Regions from separate parts of the Paenibacillus sp. MMO-177 genome, predicted to be linked through region 1. Evidence: riboswitches for the same ligand, from Rfam matches in the RefSeq annotation. Region 1 holds a riboswitch; each other region holds the start of a gene.

What was found. A riboswitch is a leader RNA that binds a small molecule or an ion and turns the genes downstream of it on or off. The one in region 1 is predicted to bind cyclic di-AMP.
Region 2: another riboswitch for cyclic di-AMP. It lies ahead of WFK81_RS16790 (hypothetical protein); the one in region 1 lies ahead of WFK81_RS28700 (ubiquitin-like domain-containing protein).
Region 3: another riboswitch for cyclic di-AMP. It lies ahead of WFK81_RS29590 (C40 family peptidase); the one in region 1 lies ahead of WFK81_RS28700 (ubiquitin-like domain-containing protein).
Region 4: another riboswitch for cyclic di-AMP. It lies ahead of WFK81_RS20700 (C40 family peptidase); the one in region 1 lies ahead of WFK81_RS28700 (ubiquitin-like domain-containing protein).

Annotation. Positions count from the first base shown of each region.
Region 1 is NZ_JBBCUR010000016.1:9,486-14,081, forward strand. Features, by position in the region: gene WFK81_RS28690 (HD domain-containing protein) at 1-810, shown strand, start outside; gene WFK81_RS28695 (TatD family hydrolase) at 841-1,614, shown strand; cyclic di-AMP (ydaO/yuaA leader) riboswitch at 1,798-2,007, shown strand; gene WFK81_RS28700 (ubiquitin-like domain-containing protein) at 2,252-3,385, shown strand; gene rnmV (ribonuclease M5) at 3,541-4,086, shown strand; gene rsmA (16S rRNA (adenine(1518)-N(6)/adenine(1519)-N(6))-dimethyltransferase RsmA) at 4,092-4,596, shown strand, end outside.
Region 2 is NZ_JBBCUR010000004.1:277,164-281,759, reverse strand. Features, by position in the region: gene kdpA (potassium-transporting ATPase subunit KdpA) at 33-1,712, opposite strand; gene kdpF (K(+)-transporting ATPase subunit F) at 1,746-1,823, opposite strand; gene WFK81_RS16790 (hypothetical protein) at 1,985-2,389, opposite strand; cyclic di-AMP (ydaO/yuaA leader) riboswitch at 2,509-2,693, opposite strand; cyclic di-AMP (ydaO/yuaA leader) riboswitch at 2,811-3,006, opposite strand; gene rlmN (23S rRNA (adenine(2503)-C(2))-methyltransferase RlmN) at 3,898-4,596, shown strand, end outside.
Region 3 is NZ_JBBCUR010000018.1:31,039-35,634, reverse strand. Features, by position in the region: gene WFK81_RS29600 (GNAT family N-acetyltransferase) at 1-500, opposite strand, end outside; gene WFK81_RS29595 (MFS transporter) at 606-1,823, shown strand; gene WFK81_RS29590 (C40 family peptidase) at 1,938-2,402, opposite strand; cyclic di-AMP (ydaO/yuaA leader) riboswitch at 2,408-2,564, opposite strand; gene WFK81_RS29585 (hypothetical protein) at 2,875-3,696, opposite strand; gene WFK81_RS29580 (M1 family metallopeptidase) at 3,848-4,596, opposite strand, start outside.
Region 4 is NZ_JBBCUR010000006.1:36-4,631, reverse strand. Features, by position in the region: gene WFK81_RS20705 (IS1182 family transposase) at 151-1,638, opposite strand; gene WFK81_RS20700 (C40 family peptidase) at 1,772-2,242, opposite strand; cyclic di-AMP (ydaO/yuaA leader) riboswitch at 2,246-2,383, opposite strand; gene WFK81_RS20695 (F510_1955 family glycosylhydrolase) at 2,490-3,413, opposite strand; gene WFK81_RS20690 (SHOCT domain-containing protein) at 3,435-3,668, opposite strand; partial or broken gene WFK81_RS20685 (M23 family metallopeptidase) at 3,775-4,596, opposite strand, start outside.

The sequences.
Region 1 (4,596 bases):
TTGATCTCCAGCCAGATGGATGCGGATCGAATGGACTATCTGCTGCGGGATGCCTATTTTACAGGAGTCAACTACGGCAACTTTGATCTGGAGCGGATTTTGCGCGTCCTGCGTCCTGTCCAGGGCAAGATTGTCGTGAAAGAAAGCGGGATGCACGCCATTGAGCATTATTTGATGTCCCGTTACCAAATGTATTGGCAAATTTATTTCCATCCGGTTACCCGGAGCTCGGAAATTATATTGAGGCAAATTACCCGCCGTGCCAAGGAGCTGTACGACAGCGGCTATACCTTCTCTTGGATGCCGGGCCCAATTAAGAAGCTTCTGGACGGAAGCATTAAAGTGCCGGACTATTTGAAGCTGGACGAGGCCTACATGCAGACGATCTTCTCGTTATGGACCGAGGAGAAGGACGCTCTGCTAGCCGAGTTGTGCGACCGTTTTCTCAATCGCCAGCTGTACAAATACATTACGCTTGATGATCCGGGGGATTCTTTATTGGAAGCAGCAGCCCTTGAGTTCATCGCGATCGGCCTTATTCCGGATTACCATATGGAAATCGATTTCCCGTTTGACCAGCCTTACGACATTTATCGCCCGGATGCGAAAAAAGGCGGGAAAGAGGAAAAAGCGCCGATCCTGCTGCTGAGCGACGATAACAGCTTAAGCGAAATATCGGTGAAATCCGACATTGTCCGTTCCATCAGCGGCCTGCATCAAGGCCAGTATCATATTTATTACCCGATTGAGCCGCTCCTTGCCGCGGCTGACCGGCTAAGCCCGGCTGTCCGGGAGTTGTTCAAAATTTAACTTTTTATATAGAAGGAGCTTGCAGCTAAGATGATATCTTTATTCGACACACATACTCACTTGGACTCTCCGCAATTCGACAACGACCGCGCCGAAGTTATCGAAAGGGCGCGTGCTGCCGGTGTCGATTTAATGATCAATATCGGCTTCAACCGGGAGACAATCCCAACTACGATGGAGCTCGCGGAAAAATACGATTTTATTTATGCGGCGGTTGGCTGGCACCCGGTAGACAGCGTTTTTATGGAGCCGGGGGACCTGGAATGGATCGAGACGCTTTGCTCCCATCCGAAGGTCGTAGCGATTGGGGAAATCGGTCTTGACTACCACTGGGATACCTCTCCGAAGGATGTGCAGCACCGGGTATTCCGGGAGCAAATCCGCCTTGCCCGGAAGCTGGGTAAGCCGATTGTCATTCATAACCGGGATGCTCATGAGGACATTGTCCGAATTCTGCGGGAGGAAAAGGCGTCTGAAGTCGGAGGGGTCATGCACTGCTACTCGGGCAGCTGGGAAACGGCCAAAATGTGCCTCGATATGAACTTCTATATATCGTTCGGCGGACCGGTCACTTTCAAAAATGCAAGGGTGCCAAAAGAGGTGCTTGCGAAGGTTCCGCTTGACCGACTTCTCATCGAAACGGACTCCCCGTATCTGTCTCCCCATCCATTTAGAGGGAAGAGGAATGAGAGCTCTTATGTGTCTTTAGTCGCAGAGGCTGCAGCGGAAATAACAGGAAAATCCAAGGAGGAAATCGCAGTTATTACAAGCGCAAACGGTAAAAAATGTTTTGGTATTGTTTAAAAACGGTCTAAAACCGCTGAAATAAAGACTATAGCCGCGATAAAACTCTTTTTACTTGCCGGAATCGCCGATATTTGCCTTCAGAATCCTAAAATTTCGTTAAAATCGTCTTTTAACGCATCTTTACAATTCCGTGGTCAGGAATGTATGATTTTTCTCAGAGCTTTAACTTTTGTATTGGATTTCCAGTTTGCGCTTAATCTCCGAAAGCCGGAGAGCGGGGGAACCAACGACAGCGGATGCATAGTTAAGACGTTTTGAAGCATCGCGCTGCGTATGAATTCTTCAGGGGTGAATTTTGCGGCGATTGCCATGAGCATTCGTTCCGCGGATAGGGCAGCTCTCTCGCCCGAACCCGTCAGCTAACCTCGTAAGCGAATATAGAGAGCGATCAACCTCGTGTATTCACCTTTTCCTGAATGTTTGATTACCCAGGAAGCCACGATCAGATCCTCTGTCGAAGGCTTCTTTTTATTTTCGATTTTCGGTATTCGGAAATAGTCTTTACAGGGTAAATCTTGGAGGTGGGAGGTCGTAACACTGGAGCGTGCTAGTCACGCCAATATACTTAATAGTCGCGTCAATAGTATCATGCGTAACAGTTTGGCGGCGGGGCTATGAAGGAGGACCGATAGAAGTGGGAATGATCCAGGCTAAGGAGACCCATGGGAAGCGATCATCCAGCATGACTTTCGCATTGCGATGGAAGCATGAAAATTTGCGTTTAATTGTTCTGAGTGCAATTATCTCAATCGCTATGACTTTCATGTTTTTGGTGTTGTTGTACGGATCGGCTGATAAGAGCGTATCCGTAGTAGTGAACGGACAAGAAACTGTTGTTAAGACAAAACAATGGGTCCTGCAACGCCTACTGGATGAACAAGCTATAACGGTTGGACCCTATGACGAGGTATCCCATCCTCTGAATGCGTCCATCAAAGACGGAGACCGCATCGAAATCAAATACGCGGTTCCGGTTACCGTAAAAGCAGATGGCAAAACATCGACGGTGTACACGACAGAGAAAACAGTACAGGCGGCGATCGGGAAATTAAATATTCCTGTTCGCGATCAAGATAGAGTTAACCCGTCTCTCGATACTCAGATTTCGAAGGCAATGACGGTTACCGTTACCCGCGTCGATACGAAGGTAGCAGAGACTGAACGGACTTTGCCGTTCTCGATCGTGAAGAAACAAGATCCAACCCTCGAGAAAGGGAAGGAGAAGCTGGTGCAATCCGGCAAGAATGGCCTCGTTATCGAGCGCGTGGAGAAAAAGTACGAGAACGGCGTTCTTGTCTCCTCCAAGCTGGTCGACAAGGTTGTACAGAAGCATACGGTCAGTCAGGTCGTAGCAGTCGGCTCGAAGAAGGACGTACATACGCTCTCAGCTGTGAGCACAGCCTCGTACACAAAGAGCGGCGTAACGTTTAAGCCAAAGAAGATTATCAAGAATGTAACTTTAACCGCCTATTCCGCAGGAGTAGCTTCTACGGGCAAGGATGAGAGCCATCCGGGATACGGCATTACGGCTTCCGGCGCAAAGGTGAAGGAAGGACGTACAATCGCGGTGGATCCGGATGTTATTCCAATCGGCTGGTGGGTGTACATCGAAGGCATTGGCTTCCGCAGGGCGGAGGATACAGGCAGTGCCATCAATGGCAACAAGATCGACGTTTACTTTGACAGCACCAGCTATGCCAATAAGTTCGGCCGGAAAAAAGGGTATACCGTATACGTGCTTGGACCAACCAAGCCAACCGCAAGCTAATGGCTTAATGCTATCGTATTTCATTGTTAAATATGCCATTATAAGAAGAGGCGCTGCCTCTTCTTTTTGTGTGCATGGAGATGCTAAGCAGGCTGCATTATCATTGACGGCGAAAGAAGAGCGAAAGTTGCTGCTTTAGAAAGGAATGTTCGCTTGTGATTAAGGAAATTATTGTGGTGGAAGGCAAAGACGATACGGTTGCCGTGAAGCGGGCCGTTGAAGCGGATACGATTGAAACGAACGGCTCTGCGGTTGGCGAGGAAGTGCTGCGCCGGATTGAGCTGGCGATGGAACGCAGAGGCGTTATTATATTTACGGACCCTGATCATGCGGGCGAGAGAATCCGCAAAATTGTCGCGCGGCGCGTGCCGGGCTGCAAGCATGCTTTTTTGCCGCAGGAGAAGGCGATGTACAAAGGCGATATCGGAATCGAGAACGCAAGCCCTGAAGCGATCCGTCAGGCGCTCTCCGAGCTTCGGACGGAGATGGCGGCCGGCGAAGGGGATATTACCTGGGAAGATCTGATGGAAGCGGGACTTATCGTCCATCCGGACGCGGCAAACCGCCGTCTTCAGATGGGCAAGCTGCTAGGGATCGGATATGCGAATGGCAAGCAGTTTTTCAAACGGTGTACAAGCTTCCGTATCTCCCGCGAAGAGTTTGCGGAGGCTCTGCGTACGATGGAACAGGGACAGGAGTGAACAGTATGAGCGGAAACGATATGAAGGCGATTGAGGTGGCAACGCCAAAACGCACGAAGGAAATTATCGCGAAGTATGGCTTTCAGTTTAAGAAAAGCTTGGGCCAGAACTTCCTGATTGATCAAAATATTTTGCACAAGATCGTAAGCGCGGCCGGACTCGACAAGACGAAGGGCGCTCTTGAGATTGGTCCGGGCATCGGCGCACTCACGCAGCATCTGGCTGCTGCGGCGGGCACGGTAACGGCTATTGAAATCGACAACCGGCTTATTCCGATTCTAGGCGACATTCTGGCGGGCGAGGAGCATGTGAAGGTCGTGCACGGCGACGTGCTTAAGCTGGATCTGAAAAAACTGTTCGAAGAACGTTTCGCAGACGTGAGCGGCGTAAGCGTTGTGGCGAACCTGCCGTACTACGTGACGACCCCGATTCTGATGAAGCTGCTGGAAGAGCGTCTGCCGCTCGAGAACATCGTCGTTATGATTCAGAAGGAGGTCGCGGAGCGGATGG
Region 2 (4,596 bases), on a different contig from region 1:
GTGGTCACGGTTATTCACCTCATCCTTATCCGTTAGCGAATCGTTAAATACTCTGCGATAGGTCCAAGTACGACGGCAGGCAGGAACGTAAGCGCGCCGACAATAACGACGGTGCCTACTAGGATCCCGCCAAACAGTACGTTGTCCGTCCGGAATGTTCCGATCGTTTCGGGTACGGGCTTTTTGCGGACCAGGGATCCGGCTACGGCCAGCATGGCAATCATCGAAACATACCGTCCAAGCAGCATGACAAGGCCGGTTGTGATGTTCCAGAACGGCGTATTGTCGGCAAGACCTTCGAAGCCCGAGCCGTTATTCGCCGCCGAAGAGGTGTATTCATAGAGCACTTGCGAGATGCCGTGGAAGCCAGGATTCGTAATGGCGCCCCGGCCAAGGTCCGTCAGGAAAGCAATGGCGGTTGGCGCCAAAATGATAAACGGATGAACGAGAATCGCAATCGCGATCAGCTTCATTTCCTTGGGCTCGATTTTCCGCCCGAGTAACTCCGGTGTCCGACCGACCATTAGTCCCGCGATAAAGACGGCAAGAATCGCATACATCAGCATATTGACGAGGCCAACGCCTTTGCCGCCGAACACGACGTTCAGCATCATCTCCGCCAACGGGACAAGACCGCCGATTGGCGTCAGCGTATCGTGCATGTTATTAACCGAACCGGTTGTCGCAGCGGTCGTAACCGCCGTGAAGAGGGCGGACTGGGCAATGCCGAACCGGACTTCCTTGCCTTCCATGCTGCCTTGCGAGGCATCTGCGCCAAGGTTGTTCAGTTCCGGATTGCCATGCAGCTCAGCCGTGTAAACCGTCGCAAGGAATACCAGGAACAGCGACATCATGGCGCCAAACACAACCCAGCCCTGCTTGCGGTTGCCCGCGAAACGGCCGTATACATAGGGAAGGCTGGCAGGCAGCGCCCACATGGACAAAATCTCGATGACGTTCGTCAGCGGGCTTGGATTCTCGAACGGATGCGCCGAATTGGCACCCATAAAGCCGCCGCCGTTCGTGCCCAAATGCTTAATCGATTCAAGGGAAGCAACCGGCCCGATAGCGATGGTTTGCGTTGCTCCTTCCAGCGTTGTTGCCGTTACGTTAGGCTGCAGCGTCTGCGGCACGTGAAGCGCCACAAGCACCAGCGTAATAAGCGTTGCGAGCGGCAGGAAAATCCGCGTATGGGATTTCACGAAGTCGGTGAAGAAGTTGCCGATTGTGCTGCCCCTGCTCGTCAAGCCGCGGATAAAAGCAATCGCAACCGAGAAGCCGGTAGCCGCCGAAGTGAACATCATCATCATAATGACGGCCATCTGCGAGAAATAGGACAGCCCGGTCTCGCCGCTGTAATGCTGCAGGTTCGTATTCGTAATAAAGCTGATAACGGTATTGAACGACAGCGTTTCTTCCATAGCGCCAATGCGGTTGGGGTTGCCCGGAAGGCCGCCCTGCAAGCGCAGAATAAAATAACTAATCGCGACTAGCACGATATTCGTGAGCAGAAAGCTCAGCGCGTATTTTTTCCAGGTCATGCTCTCGCGCGATTTCAGCCCGATTACTTTATAAATGAACCGTTCGATGCCGCCGAATAAGCGGTCAGTCCGATTCGGTTGATCCGAGTACACATGGTATACGTAGGTTCCGAGCGGTTTGACGAGCAGTACGAGCACGCCAATCACGATAATGAGCTGTAAAATATCCATTGCCATTGCGGCCTCCCAGCGATCGATAAGGTTTTAGAATTTCTCCGGATTAATCAGGGCATAAATTAAGTAAAGAAAGAGAAACAAAGCCAGCGTTAACGCTACGATCATCGCTTTTCCTCCTCTTGAATAGCCCGGTCGCACCAATGCATAAAGCCGGCGAAAAGTACAAATATCGCTGCCAGAAGCAGCGCCATATAAATATCCTGCATCGAGTATTCCTCCTAAAAGAATGACCGCATGGCCTGTTTAGGCTCCATTTGGGATAATTCCTAACTGGTGAGGTCGTTTGTGATGAGAAAAGACGTTTCCGTCTGCCCGGAGTGCACCACGTAATTCGCGCCCATCCCCTTGTAAATCAACCGGGGATTCGTACTTTCGGTAATGACGCAGATCGACTTAGAAGTCCAGCTGCGGCAAATCTGAATATAACGGCAGCACAGATTCAGGCTTCTCTCGAATAAAAAGATCCGGCCGACCGGCAGCTCCGGTACCCGCCAGGTTGCTTCATCAATCGTGTTGACAACGATTACGATGCTTACTCCCAGCCCCAGCATCCTATCGTATTCGGTCTTGTTGTTCACAATGGCTGCAAAAGGGATATGCCGTCGCTGCAGCTGTTTAATAAAGTCCTCGCCCTGCGCGTTGGGGGCGGAGACGAGTATATAATCGTCCATGGTTTAGGCTCCTCTTCTGATTGGAGGAATCAACGACAACAAAAAGCCGCGGAAGAGGGACTCTTCACGCGGCTTATAAGCGCAGCAGAAAATAAACCGCGCCTAAATTCACGATCATCGTTGCCTCTCTTGGTACGCTGACGAAGTTAGCTGACGGATTCGGGCGTAAGAGTCGCCCTACGCCGACGAGCTCAGATGGTACTGAGTCGGCGATTCACCCCGAGGACAAGCTAGCTGTGTTGAACAGCCGGCTGTCCGATTGGTTCCCCCGTTCCCCGCGAAGGGGATTAAGCGATAAAGACAGTTGATTTTGATTAATAATCGGCATGAGAAAAAGCCGCAGAGGAAAGTTCCCCGCGGCCTTGAAAAGGTCACAAGATCACATCATCCTCTCTACTTGGAAAATGCCCTGCCTAATGGGCAGTCGCATTTTCATCGCTTACGAGGTTAGCTGACGGATTCGGACGGTGAGAGTCGCCCTACCGGTTCAGGCCGCGCGCAGCCTTTTCCCGGATTCACCCCGGATAAGCAAGCCGCCCCGGCTCTCACACCGTTGCGATGCTGCTTATCGATTGGTTCCCCCGTTTCCCTTAACGGAAACTCAGCAATTGATACTTTTGCTGAATCGTATATTACGCCTGACGGCCGAAGATGTAAATGAACGATGGAGGCGGCATATTGTCTAATTCTGACAAGGAGTTTGGTTAGAGCGTTTACATTTGGAAGGGACTCCATCATGCTCCTTCTTGGACTCTATATCTCGCGAATACTGCAATTCGATGTGAAATTTAGGTATATGCCAAGCCCAAATTGGTTTGTCCGAGGTCGCCATTGCGTGCCGGGCACGAAGCCGTGGGCTGAAAAGAGCCAAATAAGACGGAAAAACCGTCTTACAGCGGCTGGAGGGCGGGCCGCGGGTTAGAAAGAGCCAAATAAGACGGAAAAACCGTCTTACAGCGGCTGGAGGGCGGGCCGCGGGTTAGAAAGAGCTAAATAAGACGGAAAAACCGTCTTACAGCGGCTGGAGGGCGGGCCGCGGGTTAGAAAGAGCCAAATAAGACGGAAAAACCGTCTTACAACGGCTGGAGGGCGGGCCGCGGGTTAGAAAGAGCCAAATAAGACGGAAAAACCGTCTTACAACGGCTGGAGGGCGGCGCCGCGTGCTAGAAAGAGCCAAATAAGACGGAAAAACCGTCTTACAGCGGCTGGAGGGCGGGCCGCGGGTTAGAAAGAGCTAAATAAGACGGAAAAACCGTCTTACAGCGGTTGGACGTGGGGTAGGAAGCAGGAGCGATAAGTGCGTGTTAAGTGCGAGGAGTGAAATAAGAGGGCGGAATGAGCGTATACTGGAACGATTGGACTTTTCATTAGAATACTCCGAAGCGAAACGCGCCTCCTGCCAAAGGCGGCGAATCGTTTCACCTTGGCCCCTTGTTTTCATCAGCTAATTTTGGGACAATAGGAACAGTATGCGGTTTTGGCCGCGTTTCACGAAAAGAGGAAAAACGATGAGTACACCATCCATATATGGATTTACATTAGATCAATTAACGGCATGGCTGGGCGAGCGCGGGCATAAAAAGTTCCGGGCGGCTCAGGTGTGGGAATATTTGTACCGGAAGCGGGTTACAAACTTTGCGGATATGACGGAGGTTCATCCGGACTTGGTGAAGCTGCTGGAGGAGAACTTTGCGATCCAGACGCTGGTCGAGCATACGAAGCAGGTGTCGAAGGACGGCACGGTCAAGCTGCTGCTCAAGCTGGATGACGGCAACCTGATCGAGACGGTAATGATGCGTCATAAGTTCGGCCTGTCGGTCTGCGTAACCACGCAGGTTGGCTGCAATATCGGCTGCAGCTTCTGCGCGAGCGGCCTGCTCAAGAAGAGCAGAGATCTGACAAGCGGCGAGATTGTCGAGCAGATTATGAAGATTCAGCTCCATCTTGATGAAGCGGGTCAAGGCGAGAAGGTCAGTCATATCGTTGTCATGGGGATCGGCGAGCCGTTCGATAACTTTACGAACCTGAACGACTTCCTCACGACGGTGAAGGATCATAAAGGCTTGGCTATCGGACCGCGCCATATTACGGTATCGACAAGCGGCCTCGCGGACAAAATCAGAGAGTTTGCCGACAAGGATCAAGGGGTTAACCTTGCCGTATCGCTGCATGCGCCTAATAATGAGCTGCGGACGCGGATTATGAAG
Region 3 (4,596 bases), on a different contig from region 1:
ACCATACAATGGAACTCCGCAGGCCCTTCCGGGGTTGGCCGTACATACGTATCGTCAATCGCAAAGCCGGCCCGTTCATAAGCGCGAATGGCCCGCGTGTTCCAGGTCAGCACCTCCAGATCGATGCTGTTCTGCGGTGCCCGGCGAAGGGCTTCAAGGACCAGCAGCCGCATAAAGTCGGGGCCGCTGCCTCTGCCGCATAAAGCGGGATGCAGGCCGAGACCGAGGCGGGTAACGCCAACAAGAGGAAAGAATTGGGCAAAGCCGATCAACTCCCGATCGCGATTCACGACAGCCGCATATTGCATGCGCCGCAGGACGGGATCGCCGAATTCGATCTCGTCCTTTTGCATCGCATCCCACGCCGGCCAGCGGTAAAGATCGTATGGCGGTTCATATTGCCATTCGCAGATTTGCCGGGCATGCTTAATTTCCAGCGGCTGGATAGTCATGTCCTCCAGAGATGGTTTATAATGTACCTCATTAGCGAAATTAGTCATAGATCTACCCTCATTATAAGATTCTATAAGTTTCTTTCCATTATAACATTTCGGTAATCGACTTCATGAGGATTTGGCGAAGGACAACGAAGGAGAACTTTTACGATGCGGAAATTAATAGCGCTTGGCTGTTTGTCTTATCTCGTAATTGGATTAGCTCATGTTGTGGGCGGGTCGGTAATGGAGCAGATGCTCGATAAATACGGTTTGTCTTATGGCGACGGCGGGCAATGGATGATGAATCAGTTTTTTGGTTTTTTGGTGGGCGTATTGCTATCCCCGTTTATTACGTCCAAGCTGGGCAAAAGAGGGGGAGTGCTTCTCTCGCTTGGTCTTCTGACGCTTGGCGAAGCGGCTTACAGCCTGACTCCCCATTCCTGGGGGCTGATGCTGTTTATCGCCTTGTTCGCCGGCTTTGGCTTTGGCATGACCGAATCGGTTATCGGAGCCATGGTCATTGATCTGGCGGAAGAGAACGGCAAGGCCAATGCGATGACCAAGCTGGAGACGTTCTTTGGAATCGGGGCCTTCCTGATGCCAACGATGGCTAGCCTATTGATCAGGTATGGGGTTTGGCAATTATCCTTCCCGATTTTATCGGCGCTTGCCGGCATTACCTTTATATTATGGATGACGATATCGTTCGGGCCAATCGATGACAAGATTGGTTTTCATGCCAGAGGCAAGAAGTCGGCGGCGGAGAGGGAAGCGGACGAACCGCGTCCAAAAGGATGGTTCGGCTATAAGAGAGCTTCGATTCCGTTCCTGCTTCTGTCGGCTTTATTTTTCGTCATTTACGTTGGCGTGGAAATGAGCTTCTCCAATTATTTGCCTTCGATTATGATCGAACGCTCCGGCATGACGGAAGCGAATGCCCCTTCCTCGCTAAGCCTGTTCTGGGGCACGATGATCCTCGGGCGTCTGTTCGCCGGACGGATCGCGGATCGCGTCGGATACATCCGCTATCTGTTTGTTGCGATTGCCGGAGCCTGCGTCGTTATTCTCGCGATGGGGGCCATTGGGCAGTTAAGCGGAATGATGGTTCTTGTCGGACTAAGCGGTTTGTTCTTCTCCGGCGTATTCGGGATTGCTCTTGTATTCGCGAACGGGCTCATTCCGGGCATGACGGAGCGGACAACCAGCCTGCTTGTCGCTTGCGGAGGAGTGGGCGGGGCGATCTTCCCGAAATTGACGGGATGGATGATGGACAGCTATGGCGCGGACCGAACGGTCTGGATTCTTGGCGTTTTTCTCATTGCGATGTTTGTCGTATTGCTTGCGATGCTGGCACTCGGCCGGAAGCAGCAGACGTCGGCTGCCTGACTAGAATAGCAGGAAAGAATAAAGCCGCATGCGGTTTGTCCGGTGGGACAAGCTGCATGCGGCTTTATTGCAGGAATCCTGTCAATCCGCCCCGATGGAAGCGGCTGCCGGATTCTATTCGTCGGCATATTTATCAAAAGTGCTAGGGTCCATGACACGTCGAGCGGTCACATACCGGTTGACATAATAAGAGTCACTAAGGTTGCTTATCGTAACGCCCTTGCTGGACGATGCATGAGCAAACTTGCCGTCTCCTACATAAATGCCGACATGAGATACACCACGACCGTTCGTGTTGAAGAACACGAGATCTCCGGCCACTAGATCGCTTTTTGCGATCTTCTTACCTGTTTCAGATTGCGAAGTGGAAGTGCGAGGAAGATCGATGCCCATTTTGTCGAAAACGTAAGAAGTAAATCCGGAGCAGTCGAATCCTTTCGTGGATGCTCCACCTGCAACGTACGGCGTGCCAATCAAATCGCTGACAATGCCGTCCATTTTGGAGTCTGCGAAAACGCTTCCGGCCTGAAAAGCCAGCATTAACGCAAGTCCAAGAAGTAGTGCTGTAACCTTTTTCAAAACGGTAAAGCTCCTTCCAATGCCGACGAGGTTAGCTGTGGGGTTCGGTTGAAGGATCCCTATGACTTCTCGGGCGCCGATACAATCTTTCGGACGTCGAAGTCAATTCACCCAAAGGTGGTTCCCCCGTTTCCAGTACAAGGAATTAGGCAGTTTGTTTTATGTACTTGGTAACTATTCGGTAATTTTCGTTTATCTCCTCCCCAAAGTGGCAAATTCTAATAATTCTCATGCAACCTTTTGACTAATCAAAGCGGAAAAGCTTGTATCCTGCGGTTAATAGTCTTCATGTAGGGCGCGCAGACTAGCAGAGAAGCACTATAAAGATTTACTAACTCTTTACTATGTGGTTTTGCTAGCCGATATGTTGATTTATTTGGAGAATGACGGACAAGCGAGCCCGAAAAAACGCGAAAAACCCGCGCCGCGACTAGGTCGCAGGGCGGGCTGCTTCTATAATTATGAGAAAATTTTAAACTTCCTTTGATCTTAAAATGTCGTATTGGGAGGCTAGAGTCCATACTTTCATCAGGGTTCGGACAAGATGATAGCTTTGGTGGACAAGGAGGGCGATAAAGCCGGCCCAGACAAGGGACAAGCTACTGACAAACAATCCGATTCCCGAGCCGATCGCCCACATGAGAAGCGATAATCCGGCAAAAGGAAGAAGATGCTTAACAGCTGTGCCCAGGGACTGGAAGATACCCCCGGCCTTCCCGCTGGTTGCTCCAAGCTGCATGGCGAGGAACAGCAGATGGAGCAGGATGCCCCATAACAGCCAGCCTCCCGCCGCGGGAAGGGTCTTTTGCAGCAAGGCTCCGATCGAGCGGCTGTGAAGCAGCGCTTCAAGACCCTTTGGCGCCAGCCACCATGCGGGAGCAAGAGTAAGAAGGGTCTCGATCCAGTAGAGAAGGGTAACCGGCTTCCATGCCCGGCGGATGCCTTGCAGAAACTGCGTTCCTCCTGCATCGGTCGCATGCTGCAGGGAGTAGAGCAGACCTGAGTTAAATAAAGGCGAGAGCAGCATTCTTGCCGCGAATAAGCCGCCAAGCAGCCACAGGTACGGAGTCAGCACATCCGTCTTCATAATTTGAAACTGCGCTTCGCTCATAAACAGCTGGACGGCTGCCTTGGAAGGGGATTGATCCGGAAACCGCCGCAGCAGCGGCGCTACAACGGAATCGATAAAGCGGTACAGGAAAAATCCCCACAGCAGCTGGTACAGGAATAGCAGGATAACGATATAAAAGTGCTTGATCGCGAGCCGCCAGCCTTGCCTCATATGATTTTTCATGGCTTATCCTCCTAAAATTGCGAAGCAATTCTTAGCTACCACATAAGAAGTTATAAGTTTCGAGAAAGCCGGAAGAACAAATTCTTATTGGCGATAAAACCTACCTCTAGACGCGGTCGCTCATCTTCGAAATTCTTCGATAGAGGTTTTCTCACCAGCCTAATATTCCGAGCAGACCCTGAATGACGTTAGAGATACCCAGACTCCAACGGGTACGCGTAACCTCAGATAGGTCAGCCTTCATATAGTCGTTGATATGCTTATTGTCCAGCACGTTTGTATGCTGAGGATCGACAGCCACCCATTGGAGCGGAGAGCTGTGGACAATTTTGTATTGAACGTGAGACTCCGTCGGATCCCAAGACTTCGGAACAATGGTGCCGTCCTTGAATTTCAGGACAACCGGAATCGGACCGTTATACCCGCCGTTGCGCTGAAGAAGGACAACCGATTCATACATCTGCTTTCCATCCTGCTCCACCGGATGGACGTTAATGGACTCCACGGATATGTCGGCCATCTGATTGCCATAGACGTATTGGTCGAAGTAATTGGTCCACTTCTGCTTGGTCACCTGTTCGACAACGCGCTGGAAGTCGGTGCTGGTCGGATGCTTGAACTTATATTTCTGGAAGTAGGTGCGCATAATCTTCTGCATCATTTTCTCGCCGACCTGTTTCTCGATGCCGATCAGCACGAGCTTCGCCCGCATGTACACATTTTCGGCATAGACGTTGTTGCTTGGATAAGCCCAAGATGGCTGCTTCAGCGGAGCGGGATCCGTCATATAGCTCGATTCCAGCGGCAGGTTAGCTTCGATGCCATATTCGCTTGCCATGACTTTATCTTCCGCGTAGGAGGTAAAGCCTTCGTCGAGCCAGGCCTCCTCGAACTCATTCG
Region 4 (4,596 bases), on a different contig from region 1:
ACTCACACGGCCTCTATTATCCTTTCCTTCGCCAATTAGTAAAAGAAACAAGCCCCGTAAACGAGAGCCCTGCAAAAGCCTTGCTTTTGTATAAGAGTGGACTCGAAATTGGGAAATGTATTTCAATCACACACAAAAACAGCTCGTTCCTCATCTGAGGGCGAGCTGTTTTTGTTCTTTTAGTTTCACCATCCGCTTTACGTTTACAACGAAAGCGGTGAGATAAGCTTGTATTCGCATGCGAAATAAGCCTCGGTATTTAGCTGTAGCCATACCGTGGAACCTTTTCATCTCCGCATTTTTATGTTCTATGATCGGTCTGCGCCGGATTCTTTCTTTGAACGTATCGGTAAGCTCAAATTCAATCTGCTCTTTATAGTGTTCGGCTATTATTCGTATGGAGTAAGACTTGCTTTTAGCTCCTGGCTGGTAGCAGCCATCTTGCAGAGGACAAGTTTTACATTTCTCAATGTCAAAATAATAGACCATCGAACGACTGCGTCCGTCTTTCTTGCTACCCTGAATGGCCCTTCGTGTGCTGTGTTCACCTGCAGGACAAACAACAAAGTCGGCATCCTTGTTATATTCAAACCCTTCCTGACGTTCACCACCACCGTGAACAACAGGATGAAGGGGAACCACCGGCGAAATGGTTTCCGTCTTCATTATCTCTAAATTGTCTTTCCCGGAATATGCTTTGTCTGCAATGATTTCTACTACGTCAATTCCATTGGCTTTAGCTTGTTCGAGCAGAACAGGTAGTTGTTTACCATCGTCTGTGCTTCCTGGTGTGACTTCCAAGGCGGTAATGATTTCTTCTTCCGTTATGGCGATATGTTCTTTGTAACCGAAGAATGACTTTGTGCTGCTCTTCCAACCGAAGCGTGCATCCGGATCGATAGCCGATAAAACACCTTTGCTTGATAACAAGCGTTCATCTTCAACGATTTGTTTTGCAATTTCCAGCTTTTCCGTTACTGCGCCTTCATGGTCAGGCAGAAGATTTTCAATGGTTTCTCCTAATGTGGCAAGATAGATCAGCAGAATTCGTTCCGCATCTTCCTGGTCGCTTTTAACTTTTGGCAGTTGAGGCAGTTTCTTTTCTAATTTAGGGTGACGCTTGGTGACCACACGAAACAAACGTTTTGCTGCATCTCGCAAAACGTCCAAAGGCCGTTGTTTCTGACTGCCGGCCAGCGTATGTGTAGCATCCAGAATAATGGCATTACTTTTGACCAAACCTTGGTCGATACATTGACCGACCACATGTTTCAGTACGTCTTCTACTTGGCTCGCTCCGAGCCGATGGTTTCGAAACCGTGATAACTGCGAAGCATCTGGTACGGCATCTTCTGGATTCACGCCGAGAAACCACTTGTAAGCCAAGTTTACCTGCGCTTCCTGTACGACACGCTCATCGGAGAGGTTGTACAGAATTTGCAGAAACAACAAGCGAAAAAGCATCTCGGGCTCATTGGCAGGTCTGCCATAATATTTACAGTAAGATTGCTCCACCAGTTCGTGGATGAAACTGAAATCCACTAATGCATGGATCTTCCGCAGTAGATGGTCTTCAGGAACAAGATTATATAGTTCCGCATGAAACGATGCGGTTAATTGTTTGGCTGCATTCAACAAAAATGGTCACTCGCTTTTTCCTTTTTTTCTAGTATACAACAAACCCAGTACCGGCGCGGTACTGGGTTGTCTTTTACAGAAACTGTATTCGTTTTGCAGGGCTCTCGTAAACGGACTTGTTTCTTTCGGTTTTTTAATGGTTTTTCGTTGTCATTTCCCCATAAACTTCTTCTGTTACGACACGCCGAGCTGTCACATACCGTTTTTCATAATAGTCCTCGGAGAGGCTACTAATTCTTACCCCTTTGCTGCTGGAAGAATGAGCGAATTGTTCATTACCGATATATATGCCGGCATGAGATATGCCCTTTCCATCTGTGTTAAAGAACACGAGATCGCCAGGTTTTAAATTCTCTTTTGCAACTTTTATTCCCTCTTGCGCCTGTGCCTTGGATGTCCGTGGAAGATCTACATCATATTTATTGAATATGTATAAGATGAATCCTGAACAGTCAAAGCCGTTTGTTGTTGTCCCCCCCCATTTATAAGGAGTTCCAACGACCTGATCAACGGCATGTTTGATATCCATTCCGTTTGCAAACGCACTTCCAGAAAAAGCAAAACACATAGTACCCAATACAAGTGAAGCAATAACTTTCTTCAAAACAGTTTCTCCCTTCGATGCCTACGAGGTTAGCTAAGGGTTCGGAAGAAGGTTTCCCTATAATCCTTAAGTGCAGATTAATTCACCCGAGAGTGGATCCCCCGTTTCCATTTTTTAAGAGGAATTCGGCAAATTTCGTTTTGTTTTTTATTTCGGTTTATTTATTTCTCTTTTTTCTATCCAATTCCTTCTTATTTTCTATTAGAATAATCTCATATTCGACAAAGAATAAATGAATATAATATATTTACTTGTTTTTTATACCGATTCCTTTAACCGCTATTTTGATCCAGCTTATTCCTTTATCCCGACTTAAGAAAACGTTTCGTTCAGATGTGGAAAATGCTATTTCGTTTTCAATTTGCGGGTTTTGGGCGATGAAAGTAATGAAATCATTCGGGTCAAGGGCAGGTGTAATAAGCGATCTTATTTCTTCATTTATTTGCCACAATAATTTCTTTCCTCCGATAAATAAATCGCCGTTTTTTCCAAATGCTACGGCAGTCACTTCTTCCTCAAGAGCTAGCTTCTTAAATTGATCGCCATAATCGCTCGACAAGAAAACACCGTTGCTTGTTCCGATGGCAACCGTTTGGGGGTCTGAAGGATGAGCGGCTATTGCGGTCATTTGTCCGTCCAATCCATTTAACTCGCTCTTTTTCCACGTTTTCGCGTCATCTAATGTTACGTATACGCCCGATGTACTTAACCTTGCATTGGCTTCCGGATTATAGACATAAATGGCGTGCGTTTTATACCCTGCTGCCATCCCATGAAAATCCCTGACACCCTGTAAATCCAATGGGATAATCGTTTTTCCGTCATTAGTAACTTTCACAATTCCAAGAGGATTAACCAGGTCGGACCTTAATGCAGGATGACCGCTGCTATAAAATCCGACGTCAACAAGATTAAATCCCATATAATCATGCTTGTCCCCTTCAAAGGGGTTCCAGCGATCATTTCTATAGGCCATAATTCCGTCATGTGCGGGAATTAACAGCTGAGTTCCGTCGTTCGTGAAACCTAATCCATGAATATGAGTGATTTTTGCATTTTCTTTTTTAGACGGTAACACTACTAATTGGATAAATGCAGCACCCAAAAATCCTAAGAGTAGTCCTCCTGCCCACCATGTTTTCGGCATGATGGCCGAACCTTTCTTTTTCATTAACTGTTCCTCTCTACCCGATTATTTGTCCAACCACTTCAATTTTTCAAAGTATTCATCTTGATTGATTTCGCCATTAACGTAACGCTCGCCTAAGATCATCCGGGGATGGTCTTTCACTTTACCCTTTTGCAATGAACGAATGACGAAAAAAATGGTTAAACCAAGTATTAGAATAGACACGATCCCTGCAATAGCCATTATGATACACATTTGCATCATAGATGAATTTCCTGTCATATTATCCATCATCATGACAAATCAGCTCCTCTCTTCGATATCATTGTCGATTTCTATTCCATGATACAATTCACATTTGATGATAATGTGTAGGAAATAAAAATGTTATGACAACGTATGCTTATAAATAATCCATTGGATTTTGAACTTCTTCATTGATCCTGACTTCAAAATGAAGATGATTACCAGTTGAATTCCCTGTCGAGCCTACTTCGGCTATTTTCTGGCCTCTATTAACTTTTTCTTCTTCCTCCACTTTTATTCCGTTCATACGAATATGGGCATACAGCGTCCACATACCATTTCCATGATCGATGATAACCGTATTTCCATATCCGCTTGTCCATCTTGCCAACAAGACCGTACCTGATTGGGCAGCCAATATTGCCGTTCCTCCTGGCGCCCCAATATCAATCCCCTTATGAAAAGTGTCCTTCTCCCCAGTTATCGGATCTTCCCGGCCTCCAAACGGAGATGTAATGGGATAGGTTTTAGCGAATGGCCAAATAAGCCCGGTTCCCTTAGAAGGTGAACTATCGCTGTTGGTTTGATGCTCCTCATGCTCACTTTCTTTTAATGCTTGCTCTTCCAGCGTTTTTTTCTTCTCTTTGAGGGCAGCAGCTTCTCTGGCCATATCCAATAGTTTAATTTCTTGATCCTTTGATACCGTTAGCAGCGCCTTCTGTTCTTGCTCTAATGAAGCAATTAATACTTGCTTTTCCTGCTCCTTAAGACGAAGCTCACTCATCATCTGATCCGTTTGTAAACGGAGCTCCTTGACCTCAAGCATTTGCTCCTCCATCTTTGTTTGCTTTAGGGAAATGTTTGTTGCATCTGCTTGATTTTGTTCGATGATGGATTGGTCTTGGGCAATAATGATTTTCAGGCTCTCGATCCGGTCAATAAAATCCATAAAACTATTTGATTGCAATAGAACATTTAT